DNA from 2 places in the Massilia sp. CFBP9026 genome. Region 1 is predicted to be linked to the other one. Evidence: predicted binding sites of a transcription regulator. Region 1 holds the regulator's gene; the other holds the start of a gene.
The links. The regulator LexA, encoded in region 1, represses DNA repair genes until DNA is damaged. The targets are predictions, from matches to a motif close to ACTGTATNNNNATACAGT.
Positions count from the first base shown of each region.

Region 2: recA (recombinase RecA) is a predicted target of LexA. The motif match lies at 2,100-2,117, and genes of this name have one in related genera.

Region 1 is NZ_JAXCWH010000006.1:98,669-104,697, forward strand. Features, by position in the region: gene purF (amidophosphoribosyltransferase) at 21-1,547, shown strand; gene SOM28_RS15870 (cystathionine gamma-synthase family protein) at 1,562-2,803, shown strand; gene SOM28_RS15875 (tetratricopeptide repeat protein) at 2,924-3,640, shown strand; gene lexA (transcriptional repressor LexA) at 3,774-4,403, opposite strand; gene SOM28_RS15885 (hypothetical protein) at 4,589-4,807, opposite strand; gene rpsF (30S ribosomal protein S6) at 5,031-5,435, shown strand; gene priB (primosomal replication protein N) at 5,481-5,771, shown strand; gene rpsR (30S ribosomal protein S18) at 5,801-6,029, shown strand, end outside.
Region 2 is NZ_JAXCWH010000002.1:391,590-397,618, forward strand. Features, by position in the region: gene recX (recombination regulator RecX) at 409-876, opposite strand; gene recA (recombinase RecA) at 961-2,037, opposite strand; gene SOM28_RS05895 (response regulator transcription factor) at 2,331-3,071, shown strand; gene SOM28_RS05900 (sensor histidine kinase) at 3,068-4,633, shown strand; gene SOM28_RS05905 (DUF4212 domain-containing protein) at 4,611-4,940, shown strand; gene SOM28_RS05910 (sodium:solute symporter family protein) at 4,937-6,029, shown strand, end outside.

The DNA of each region.
Region 1 (6,029 bases):
CAAGCTTTTAGGAGCACACCATGTGTGGCATCGTCGGCGTCGTCTCTCACTCTCCCGTCAACCAGTTGCTGTATGACGCATTGCTGCTGCTGCAGCACCGCGGCCAGGACGCGGCGGGTATCGCGACCAATCACAGCAGCATGTTCTCGATGTTCAAGGCCAACGGCCTGGTCCGGGACGTGTTCCGCACCCGTAATATGCGTTCGCTGCAGGGCAATACCGGTATCGGCCACTGCCGCTACCCGACCGCCGGTTCGTCGAGCGAAGAAGAGGCGCAGCCGTTCTACGTCAACGCACCGTTCGGCATCACGCTGGCCCACAACGGTAACCTGACCAACCAGGCCGTGCTGAAGGACGAGCTGTTCCGCAACGACCGCCGCCACATCAATACCGATTCCGACTCCGAAGTGCTGCTCAACGTGCTGGCGCACGAAATCCAGGAAGCGGCCGACGGCTACTCGCTCGACGCCGATGCCGTGTTCAAGGCGGTCGCCGCCGTGCACCGCCGCGTGCGCGGCGCCTACGCCGTGGTGGCGCAGATCGCCGGCCACGGCCTGCTGGCCTTTCGCGACCCGTTCGGCATCCGCCCGCTGTGCCTGGGCATCAACGAGACCGAGCAGGGCAATGAATACCTGGTGGCCAGCGAATCGGTCGCCCTGGAAGGCCTGGGCTTCCGTTTCGTGCGCGACATCGCGCCGGGCGAGGCGGTCTTCATCGACGAAAACAACCAGCTGCACGAGCGCCAGTGCGCCGAGAATCCATCGCTCAATCCGTGCGCCTTCGAATTCGTCTACCTGGCCCGTCCCGACTCCGTGATCGACGGCGCCTCGGTGTACGCCACGCGCCTGCGCATGGGTGAATACCTGGCCGACAAGGTCAGCCGCGAAATCCCGGTCGACGAGATCGATGTGGTGATGCCGATCCCCGATTCCTCGCGTCCGGCCGCGATCCAGCTGGCCTTGAAACTGGGCGTCGAGTACCGCGAAGGCTTCATCAAGAACCGCTATATCGGCCGCACTTTCATCATGCCGGGCCAGGGCATGCGCAAGAAATCGGTGCGCCAGAAACTGAACGCGATCAGCTCCGAGTTCAAGGACAAGAACGTGCTGCTGGTCGACGATTCGATCGTGCGCGGCACCACCAGCCGCGAAATCGTGCAGATGGCGCGCGAAGCCGGCGCCCGCAAGGTGTTCTTCGCTTCGGCGGCGCCACCGGTGCTGTACCCGAACGTGTACGGCATCGACATGCCGACCCGCGACGAACTGATCGCCCACGGCCGCACGACCGAAGAAGTGTGCCGCGAGATCACGGCCGACCGCGTGGTGTACCAGGACGTCGACGCACTCAAGCGCGCGATCTCGGACGTCAATCCTGAGATCAAGAACTTCGAGGCTTCGTGCTTCGACGGCATCTACGTCACCGGCGACGTGACCCCGGAATACCTGGATCGCCAGGAATCGGCACGCCACGCCCCGTCGAGCAAGGACGGCAACGAGGACAAGGTGCGTACCCAGCTCAACCTGAACCCGCCGGTGGCCGCCGAGTAAGGCCGGGAAAAACCATGTCGGATAACAAGCGCTACGGCTTCACCACCACCATCCTGCACAACGATCGCCGCAAGACGATCGAGCAGGGTTCGCTGCACAAGCCGGTGCACACCTCGGTCGCCTTTGGCTATGCCGATGCGCGCCAGCTGGCGTCGGTGTTCCAGGGCAAGGAGCCGGGCTTCCGCTACGGCCGCCAGGGCAACCCGACGGTGTCGGCCCTGGAAGACAAGATCAGCAAGATGGAAGACGGCGTCGCCACCCTGTGCTTTGGCACCGGCATGGCGGCGATCGGCGCGCTGTTCCAGGCGCTGCTCAAGACCGGCGACCACATCGTGTCGTCGAGCTTCCTGTTCGGGAACACCAACAGCCTGTGGCAGACGGTGGCGGGGCAGGGCGTCGACGTCGCTTTCGTCGACGCCACCGACGTGGCCCAGGTCGAAGCGGCCTTGCAGCCGAACACCCGCCTGGTATTCGTCGAGACCATCGCCAATCCGCGCACGCAAGTGGCGGACCTGGCCCGCATCGGCGAACTGTGCCGTGCGCGCGGCATCCTGTACGTGGTCGACAATACGATGACCACGCCCTGGCTGTTCCGTCCGAAAGACGTGCATGCCGGGCTGGTGGTCAATTCGCTGACCAAGTCGATCGGCGGCCACGGCATCGCACTGGGCGGTGCGCTGACCGATACCGGCCTGTTCGACTGGGCCGCGTATCCGAACATCGCCCAGAACTTCAGAAAGCAGCCGCCCGCCGCGCAAGGCATGGCCCAGCTGCGGGCCAAGGCGCTGCGCGACTTCGGCGCCGCGCTGGGGCCGGAAGCGGCGCACCACATCGCGGTCGGCGCCGAGACGCTGGCCCTGCGCATGGAGCGCACCTGCGCCAATGCGCTGGCGCTGGCGACGATGCTGGAAGCCGACGAACGCGTCGCTGCCGTCCATTATCCGGGCCTGGCCTCGCACCCGCAGCACGCGATCGTCGAGGGGCTGTTCCGCTCCGGCGGTTCGCTGCTGAGCTTCGAGCTGAAAGATGACATCGACCCGTTCGACTACCTGAATCGCCTGAAGCTCGCGATCCCGGCCTCGAACCTGGGCGACAACCGGACGCTCGTGATTCCGGTGGCGCACACGATCTTCTTCGAGATGGGCCCCGAGCGGCGCGCCAGCATGGGCATCGCGGAAGGCTTGATCCGGGTGTCGGTGGGCATCGAGGACACCGATGACCTGGTGGGCGACTTCCGCCAGGCGCTGGATGCGTAAAGCGGGGTAAAACTGTCATCACAGGGCCGGCAAATGCCGGCCCTGTCATTTTTGCGGTTGAGCCCAGCCGTAAAACACGGCTATCATGGACTTTTACCAGCTCAGCCTTACGGTATGCCCATGAAACGATTCCTGTCCTGCCTGTCCCTCGCGGTATCCGTCGCGTTCAGTGGCGCCGCCTTCGCCGGCGAACTCGAGGACGCCAATGCCCTGTTCGAGAAAAAAGACTATGCGGGCGCGCTCAAGCTGTACACCAAGCTGGCCAACGCTGGCAATCCGCAGGCCCAGCAGCAACTGGGCCAGATGTACTGGTATGGCGAGGCCGGCGCGGTCGACGAAGCCAAGGCGAAGGAATGGTTTGAAAAGTCGGCCGCCAAGGGCAACAAGGTCGCCGCCGACTCGCTCGTGATCATGCAGCAGCGTGGCGAACGCCGCGCCGAGATCGATTACTGGATCAAGGGCTACGATGGCGCCGACCTGCAGTCGGGCGAGTACCGCTGCCCGTCGCCGCGCATCCCGGCGGTGTCGAAGGTGAACGACGAGATCGAGCGCGTTAACAAGGCCGTGACCGGCTGGCAGGATTGCTATAACAAGATGGTGACCAATCTCAACGAACAATCGCCGCTGACCAAGCGCATCCCGGCCGACATCGCCAAGCTGATGAACAAGCAGGAAACCGAAGCCTCGACCGCCTACCTGGAGCAGGTGCGCCAGAACATCGCCGAGGGAGCGAAGGTCAATTCGAAGATGGTATTGGCCGATTTCGCCGCCTGGCGCAGCGCGACCGAGGCATTCGTGGACCAGCACAATTCGGTGGTCAACAAGGCCAAGCAGTAAAGACTGCCTGTAAACGTCGTTCCCGCGAAGGCGGGAACCCAAGCCCTCAGCGCTGCCACGATCGCTTATTGTGGCGGCGACTCATGCAAACTGGGGTTCCCGCCTTCGCGGGAACGACGGATCGACGGCTATATCAGTTCCAGCTGCGCATCAGCCCCACCGCCAACCCCTCGAGCGCGAACTCTTCGTCGGGCGTGACTTCGATGACCTTGAAGTCCGGGTTCTCGGGCAGCAGCTCGACCAGGTCGCCCGTCTTGCGGTAGCGCTTGACGGTGACTTCCTCGCCCAGGCGGGCGACCACGATCTGGCCGTTCTTGGCGCTGTCGATTTTCTTGACCGCCAAAAAGTCGCCATCCATGATGCCGGCGTCGCGCATCGACCAGCCTTTTACCTTGAGCAAAAAGTCGGGCCGCGCCGCGAACATCGCGGTGTCGACGTTATAGGTCGCTTCGACGTGTTCCTGCGCCAGGATGGGATTGCCGGCGGCGACGCGGCCGACCAGCGGCAGCGACATCAGGGAGGGCGGCGGCATCGGGATCTGCTCGACGCTGGCGCCGACCAGGCGGATGCCGCGCGAGGTGCCCGGCGAAATCTCGATCGCGCCCTTGCGCGCCAGGGCTTGCAGGTGTTCTTCGGCCGCATTCGCCGAGCGGAAGCCCAGTTCGGCCGCGATTTCGGCCCGGGTTGGAGGAAAACCCGTGTTCTCGATCGCTTCCTTGATCAGGTTAAGGATCTGTTCTTGCCTTGCAGTGAGCTTGAGCATAAATATCTTGCAGCAACGGGTTGTAGAGGTAAACTGTATTTTTGTACAGTATTCTACTCTGCGCAAGGGAAATCGATAAAAAAACAGGAAATATTCGTTAAAGCTCAGGCATTTGCGTCGATTCGGCAAGCCCGGCCGGAGCCCGGTCGCCGGGCGGCGACCGGAGGGTGACGATGGTCAGTGCATCAGCACTCGGTTTCGTTGGACTCGAGATAGAAGTCGGTCTTGACGCCGTTATACAGTTTCCATTTGCCGGCGCAGGTGAATTCGCCATCGCCGACCACGGTGGTGTAGCTGGCGTCGGAGTAGTACGTGATGATGTAGCCGTATTGCGGTTTCGCGATCGCGACGGTGGCGACGGCGAGGCCGGCGACGAGGGCAAGGGCAGTGAGTTGACGTTTCATCGATGACATCCTTGGGTTGCGCTGCATTTCAGGAGACAACTTGGCCGCCGCAGCCTGGCTGGGCGAGTTCATCCATCATAGGCCTGCCGGTCCCCGCGCCGGCAGTGCAGAGCTGGTAGTTGCGCAAGCTCCGGGCACCGGTTATACTGGCGGGCTTTCCCTTCCCACACTCGTCTTGACGCCGAGGTGGGCATTTATGTAAAACGTCCTCAAGGAGTAATGCATGCGTCATTATGAAATCGTTTTTATCGTCCATCCGGACCAGAGCGAGCAAGTCCCGGCGATGATCGAGCGTTACAAGACCACGGTGACCAGCCGCGGCGGTAACATCCATCGCGTGGAAGACTGGGGCCGCCGCCAGATGGCTTACCAGATCCAGAAGCTGCCAAAAGCTCACTACATCTGTCTGAACATCGAATGCGACAACGAGACCCTGGTCGAGCTGGAAACCGCATTCAAGTTCAATGATGCCGTTCTGCGTCATCTGACCGTCAAGATGAAGAAAGCAGAAACCGCACCGTCGCCGATGATGAAATCGGTGCAGCGCGAAGACGCAGCCAAGAGCCACCGTGCAGAAGCCGCTGCTCCAGCAGCAGCTGCTCCAGCCGCTGCCGCTGCCGCTGCCTAAGATTTTTTCCAGGAATTCGTAACAAGCAAGTAGTAGAAGAACCGGGTGAACCAGCTCCAGCTCGTGGCGACCATCGCCGAGCGTGACGTACTGCGCTACACCCCGGCCGGCGTGCCGATCGTTTCAGCCGTCCTGATGCACAGTTCGCATCAGCGAGAGGCAGGGGTCGATCGCCTGGTCGAGTTCGAAGTCCCCGCGTTCGCCGCGGGCGAGATTTCGGGCAGGTTCGGCAGCGCCGAGCTGGGCGCCAGCTACCGCTTCGATGGATTCCTTGCTCGAAAAAATCGCAACAGCAAAGCCCTGGTGTTTCACATCATTGATTTCAGTGCCGCTTAACCGGCAATTTAGATATACAGGAGCCTCAAATGGCATTCGGTAAAAAGTTCGACAAAAACAAAGCTAAAGAAAAACTCAAGCGCAAACAGCAGAACCCGCTGTTCAAGCGCAAGAAGTTCTGCCGCTTCACCGCCGCTGGCGTTGAACAGGTTGACTACAAAGACGTCGACACCCTGAAGGACTTCGTCCAGGAAAACGGCAAGATCATGCCAGCACGTCTGACCGGCACCAAGGCGCACTACCAGCGCCAGGTCGACA
Region 2 (6,029 bases), on a different contig from region 1:
AGTGATGCAGCCGGTGTGCTACTTGCACGTTGCCGCAGCTTCTGCGACAACAACCGCTCATGCGGCGCTGCTTAAACCCGCAAAGTTTAGCACAGCGTCCACAGCGGCGCATGGGAAAGAAAGGTGGGTAAGGGTTACTACGAGGAGATGAAGGGACTTCAAGGGAATATGACGGCGCGTTTGCCGCTTATATTATTCGCCTGTCTTGAATGACAGCCCCCACCCTATTCACAACGTGAATGAAAGATATGTATTTGGGATAGGATCAGTCAGCGACCTGGAATGCCCAGACGGCAAAAAGCGCCAGCGTGCAGCGCCATCGCCCGTTGAGGAATATGCGTCTAAGCATATCGGGGATGACGCTCCACGCTGGCGCCTGGAGCAATCGGGCCGATGAACCGACATCCATCAGCTCACATCGAACTCATCGTCCGCAGGACTACCCTGCATCGCCACCCGTGCCGCACGCTGCGAAAAGCCGCGCTGCAACAGAAAGCGCATCTGCTTGGCCCGCATCGCCGCGTCGGTGGCGACCGTGCCGAACTTGCGCTGCCAGACTTCGACGGCGCGCGCCGTCTCGCTGTCGGACAGCCCGGCCTTGATCTCAACCAGCGCATCGCCGGTGACGCCATGGCTTTGCAGTTCGGCCACCACACGGCTATTGCCGTAGCGGCTGGCCTTACGGTTGATCAGGGATTCGGCGAAACGTTCCTGCGACAGCCAGTTATTCTTTTCAAGGAAATCCAGGAGGGCGTCGACGTCTTCGTCTTCCTGGGCATACTTGGCCAGCTTGCGCCGCAACTCGAACCGGCTGTGCTCGCGCTGCGACAGGTAGCGCAGCGCGCGCGCCTTGAGGCTTAGTGCAGGAGCTGGCATGGGGACACCGTGATCGACAACATGGCGAGAACGAACGGGTAGAAACCCGCGGCGCTACCCTGCCGCGCCGCCCTCGCCAGGCGATTACTCACCAACTGCCTGCAGCTTCGGCTTGTCGTCGCCACCGGCTGCCGCCGGCGGCAGTTCGCGCACGCCCAGGGCGGCACGGACCTTGTTCTCGATTTCACGCGCCAGGGCTGGACGATCCACCAGGAACTGACGGGCATTGTCCTTGCCCTGGCCGATGCGCTCGCCGTTATAGCTGTACCACGAGCCCGACTTCTCGACGATCTTGTTGTCGGCGCCCAGGTCCAGGATTTCGCCTTCGCGCGAGGTGCCAGCTCCGTACAGGATGTCGAAGTGGGCCTCCTTGAACGGTGGCGCGATCTTGTTCTTGACGACCTTGACCTTGGTTTCATTACCGATCACTTCGTCACCCGACTTGATCGAGCCGGTACGACGGATGTCCAGGCGCACGGAGGCGTAGAACTTCAGTGCGTTACCGCCGGTGGTCGTCTCCGGGCTGCCGAACATGACGCCGATCTTCATGCGGATCTGGTTAATGAAGATCACCAGCGTATTGGTGCGGTTGATCGAACCGGTGAGCTTGCGCAGCGCTTGCGACATCAGGCGTGCCTGCAGGCCCGGCAGCGAGTCGCCCATATCGCCTTCGATCTCGGCGCGCGGGGTCAGTGCCGCCACCGAGTCGATGACCACCAGGTCGACGCTGCCCGAACGCACCAGGGCGTCGGTGATTTCGAGTGCTTGCTCGCCGGTGTCCGGCTGCGAGATCAGCAGGTCGCTCAGGTTGATGCCCAGTTTTTGGGCATAGGTAACGTCGAGCGCGTGCTCGGCGTCGATGAAGGCGCAGGTGCCACCCAGTTTTTGCATCTGGGCGATGGTCTGCAGCGTCAGGGTGGTTTTACCCGACGATTCAGGGCCGTAGATCTCGACGATACGGCCACGCGGCAGGCCGCCGACGCCCAGGGCGATGTCGAGGCCCAGCGAGCCGGTGGAAACAGTCTGCACTTCTTCGACCGGCGCATTGGCATCCATGCGCATGACCGACCCCTTGCCGAACTGCTTTTCGATTTGCGCCAGGGCGGCTGCCAGCGCCTTGCCCTTTTCAGCGGCGTTCAATGCGGATTTTTTGTCGTCCATGGTGTACTTTCAATCGTGGAGTAGGCAAGGTGTGGGCGCGCACGCGCACTTCAATAGCCACTACTGTATAAAAATCCAGTGGTTTTTGCAAGCACTAATACGTAACCATTTTGTCAATAAATGGGGTGAGACTCGCATTGTTGCGACAAATCAAACACAATACACGTCATCCCCGCGCAGGCGGGGATCCAAGTTCTGCACCAACCGCTAGCGAAAACCGCAGTCACAGTGCATACGGATTGGGTTCCCGCCTGCGCGGGAACGACGTATCAACCTATAACCGAGGTGCCACCATGCGAATTCTGCTCGCCGAAGATGATAGCGTACTTGCCGACGGCCTGACGCGATCCCTGCGCCAGTCCGGCTACGCTATCGATTACGTCAAGAACGGCCAGGATGCCGACACCGCCCTCTCCACCCAGGAGTTCGACCTGCTCATCCTCGACCTCGGCCTGCCGAAGATGTCGGGGCTCGAAGTGCTGCGCCGCCTGCGCGCCCGCGCCTCGCTGCTGCCGGTCCTGATCCTCACCGCCGCCGATTCCGTCGAGCAGCGCGTGGAAGGCCTCGACCTGGGCGCCGACGACTACATGGCCAAGCCGTTCGCCCTGTCCGAACTCGAGGCGCGGGTGCGCGCCCTTACCCGCCGCGGCGCCGGCGGCGGCCCGACCGTGGTGCGCCACGGCCCGCTGGTCTACGACCAGGTCGGCCGCAGCGCCTACATCAACGACCAGATGCTCGACCTGTCGGCGCGCGAGCTCGGCCTGCTCGAGGTGCTGCTGGCGCGCACCGGCCGCCTGGTATCCAAGGAACAATTGGTCGACCATCTGTGCGAATGGGGAGAAGAAGTCTCGAACAACGCGATCGAGGTCTATGTGCACCGCCTGCGCAAGAAGATCGAGGTCGGCGGCGTGCGCATCGCCACCGTACGCGGCCTGGGCTACTGCCTCGAGAAGTTCTCCGAGGCCGCGGCGGCGGCCTTGGCCGAACGCGCCGCTGCAACGTCAGCGGCAACGGCAACCGTCGCCGACAGGTGAACGAACGCGACGCCGGTTTCACGGCCGGCCCCGAGTACACCCCGGCCACGACGGCCGAGCCGACCTACGTCCCGCCAAATCCAGAACCGGACGAGAACATCCGGCACTCGCTGTTCGGCGAGATCCTCGACTGGATGCTGGCCCCGCTGCTGCTGCTGTGGCCGATGAGCATCGCCATCACCTATCTCGTTGCCAAGTCGATCGCCAACCAGCCCTTCGACGATGCGCTCGAAGACCGGGTCACGGTGCTGGGCCAGCAGATCCGCAGCGTGGGCGGCAAGGCGGCCGGCCAGCTGCATCCGTCCGGCCGCGACATCCTGCGCGCCGACGACGTCGACAGCGTGTATTACCTGCTGGCCGGGCCCGACGGCGAGCTGCTGGACGGCGACCGCGACCTGCCGCGTCCGCGGATGGACGCGGCCGACGAGCATGCGCGCAGCGGCGCGGTCGAGTTCCGCAACGACAGCATCCATGGCACACCGATCCGGGTCGCCTACACCTATGTCAACCTCGACCCACTGCATGAACGTTCCCCGCAGCCGCCGCTCGAGCCGCCCCTTGCGCTGGTACAGGTGGCGGAGACGCTCGACAAGCGCGCGCACCTGGCGGGCGAGATCATCAAGGGCGTGATCCTGCCCCAGTTCATCATCCTGCCGGTGATCCTGGCGCTGGTCTGGTTCGCGCTGTCGCGCGGACTGACCCCGCTGGCCGAGCTGCAGCAGCGCATCCGCGCCCGGCCCCAGGACGACCTGTCGCCGATCGATCCGCGCCAGGTGCCGGAAGAGATCTCGCCGCTGGTCGGCTCCTTCAACGACATGCTCGAGCGCCTGGGCGAATCGATGGCGATGCAGAAGCGCTTCATTGCCGACGCCGCGCACCAGATGAAGACCCCGCTGGCCGGCATGCGCATGCAGTCCGAACTGGCCCTGCGCCAGCTCGACCCGGCCGAGATCCACCGCTCGCTGGAACAGCTGGCCAAGAGTTCGGAATCGGCCACGCGCCTGGTGAACCAGCTGCTGGCGCTGGCGCGCGCCGAAAACCAGCCGCAGGCCGGCCTGGCCTTCGCCGAGATCGACCTGCCGGTGCTCGCGCGCGAGACGGTGCGGGACTGGGTGCAAGCCTCCTTCGCGGGCGAGATCGACCTGGGCTTCGAGCCGCCGGCGGCCGACGAAGGCCCGGTCGTCATCGCCGGCCAGCCGCTGATGCTGCGCGAACTGCTGTCGAACCTGATCGACAATGCGCTGCGCTACACCCCGGCCGGCGGCAGCGTCACCGTGCGCGTGCGGCGCGACGGCGAGCGGGCGCTGCTCGAAGTCGAGGACACCGGCCCCGGCATCGCGCCCAACGAGCGCGAACGCGTGTTCGAGCGTTTCTACCGCATCCTGGGCAGCAATACCCAGGGCAGCGGCCTGGGCCTGGCGATCGTGCGCGAGATCGCGCAGCAGCACGGCGCTGAGATCGACATTTTCAACAACCCGCGCACGCAATCCAAGCGCTTCCCCGGCAGCCTGTTCCGCCTGACCTTCCCTCCTGTGCTCCATGAACCCGACGCCGCCCCCTGACCCCCACCAAGACGACGCGGCGCGCCGCCGCGCCGCCAACGCCACGCACTGGGAACGCACCCGCAAGATGACCCTGCTGCTGCTGGCGCTGTGGTTGGCGACCGGCTTCGGCACCGTGTTCTTCGCGCGCGAGCTGGCGCGCTTCGAGGTGTTCGGCTGGCCGCTGTCGTTCTATATGGCGGCGCAAGGCGCCTCGCTGGTGTCGCTGGCCATCATCGGCTTCTATGCCTGGCGCATGCGCCGGCTGGACCGCGACGCCGCCGCGCAAGCCAAGGCCGAGGTCGGAGCCGGGGCGGAGCCACGATGAGCGCCAAGCCACCCTATTTCAGCAAGCTGGCGCGCTACTATCTCTGGTACACCGGCTGCTTCGCGCTGTTCCTGATCGCCGTCGCCCTGCTCGAGCAGGAAGGCATGCCGCGCCTGTGGATCGGCCATCTGTTCATGTTCGCCACCATCGCCCTGTACGCGATCATCGGCGTGATCTGCCGCACCTCGAGCGTCACCGAATACTACGTCGCCGGACGGCGCGTGCCGGCCATGTTCAACGGCATGGCCACCGCCGCCGACTGGATCTCGGCGGCCAGCTTCATCAGCCTGGCCGGCGGCCTCTACCTGCAGGGCTTCGACGGCCTGGCCTTCATCATGGGCTGGACCGGCGGCTTCGTGCTGGTCGCGCTGCTGATCGCGCCTTATCTGCGCAAGTTCGCGCAATACACCGTGCCGGACTTTTTGGCGGCGCGCTACGGCGGCGGCGCCGGTGGACGCGGCGCCCCGGTGCGCGCGCTGGCGGTCGGCGCCACCATCCTGGTGTCGTTCACCTACGTGGTGGCGCAGATCTATGCGGTCGGCCTGATCGCTTCGCGCTTCACCGGCGTCGATTTCTCGATCGGGATCTTCCTGGGCCTGGCGAGCATCCTGGTGTGCTCGTTCCTGGGCGGGATGCGCGCCATCACCTGGACCCAGGTGGCGCAGTACATCATCCTGCTGGTCGCCTTCCTGATTCCAACGATGTGGCTGTCGGCCAAGCATGCCGACAACCCGATTCCCGCGGTGGCCTATGGCTCGCTGATGCCCAAGCTGACCGCGCGCGAGGCCGAACTGGCCAGAGACCCGCGCGAGGAACAGGTGCGCGCCGAGTTCCGCCGCAGGGCCGACGCCTACGCGGCGCGGGTCGATGCGCTGCCTGAATCGTGGGAGACCGGCAAGCTGGACGCCCAGCGCCAGCTGGCGGCGGCGCGCGCGCGCAATGCCTCGCTCACCGAGGTGCGCCAGGCCGAGCGCGCGCTGGCCACCTACCCCAACTCGGTGGACGAGGCGCGCTCGCAGTGGAGCGAGCGGCGCGACGCCAACCTGGCGCGCGCCCGGCCGCCCGAGCCGCACGCCGAACCCTTCCCCG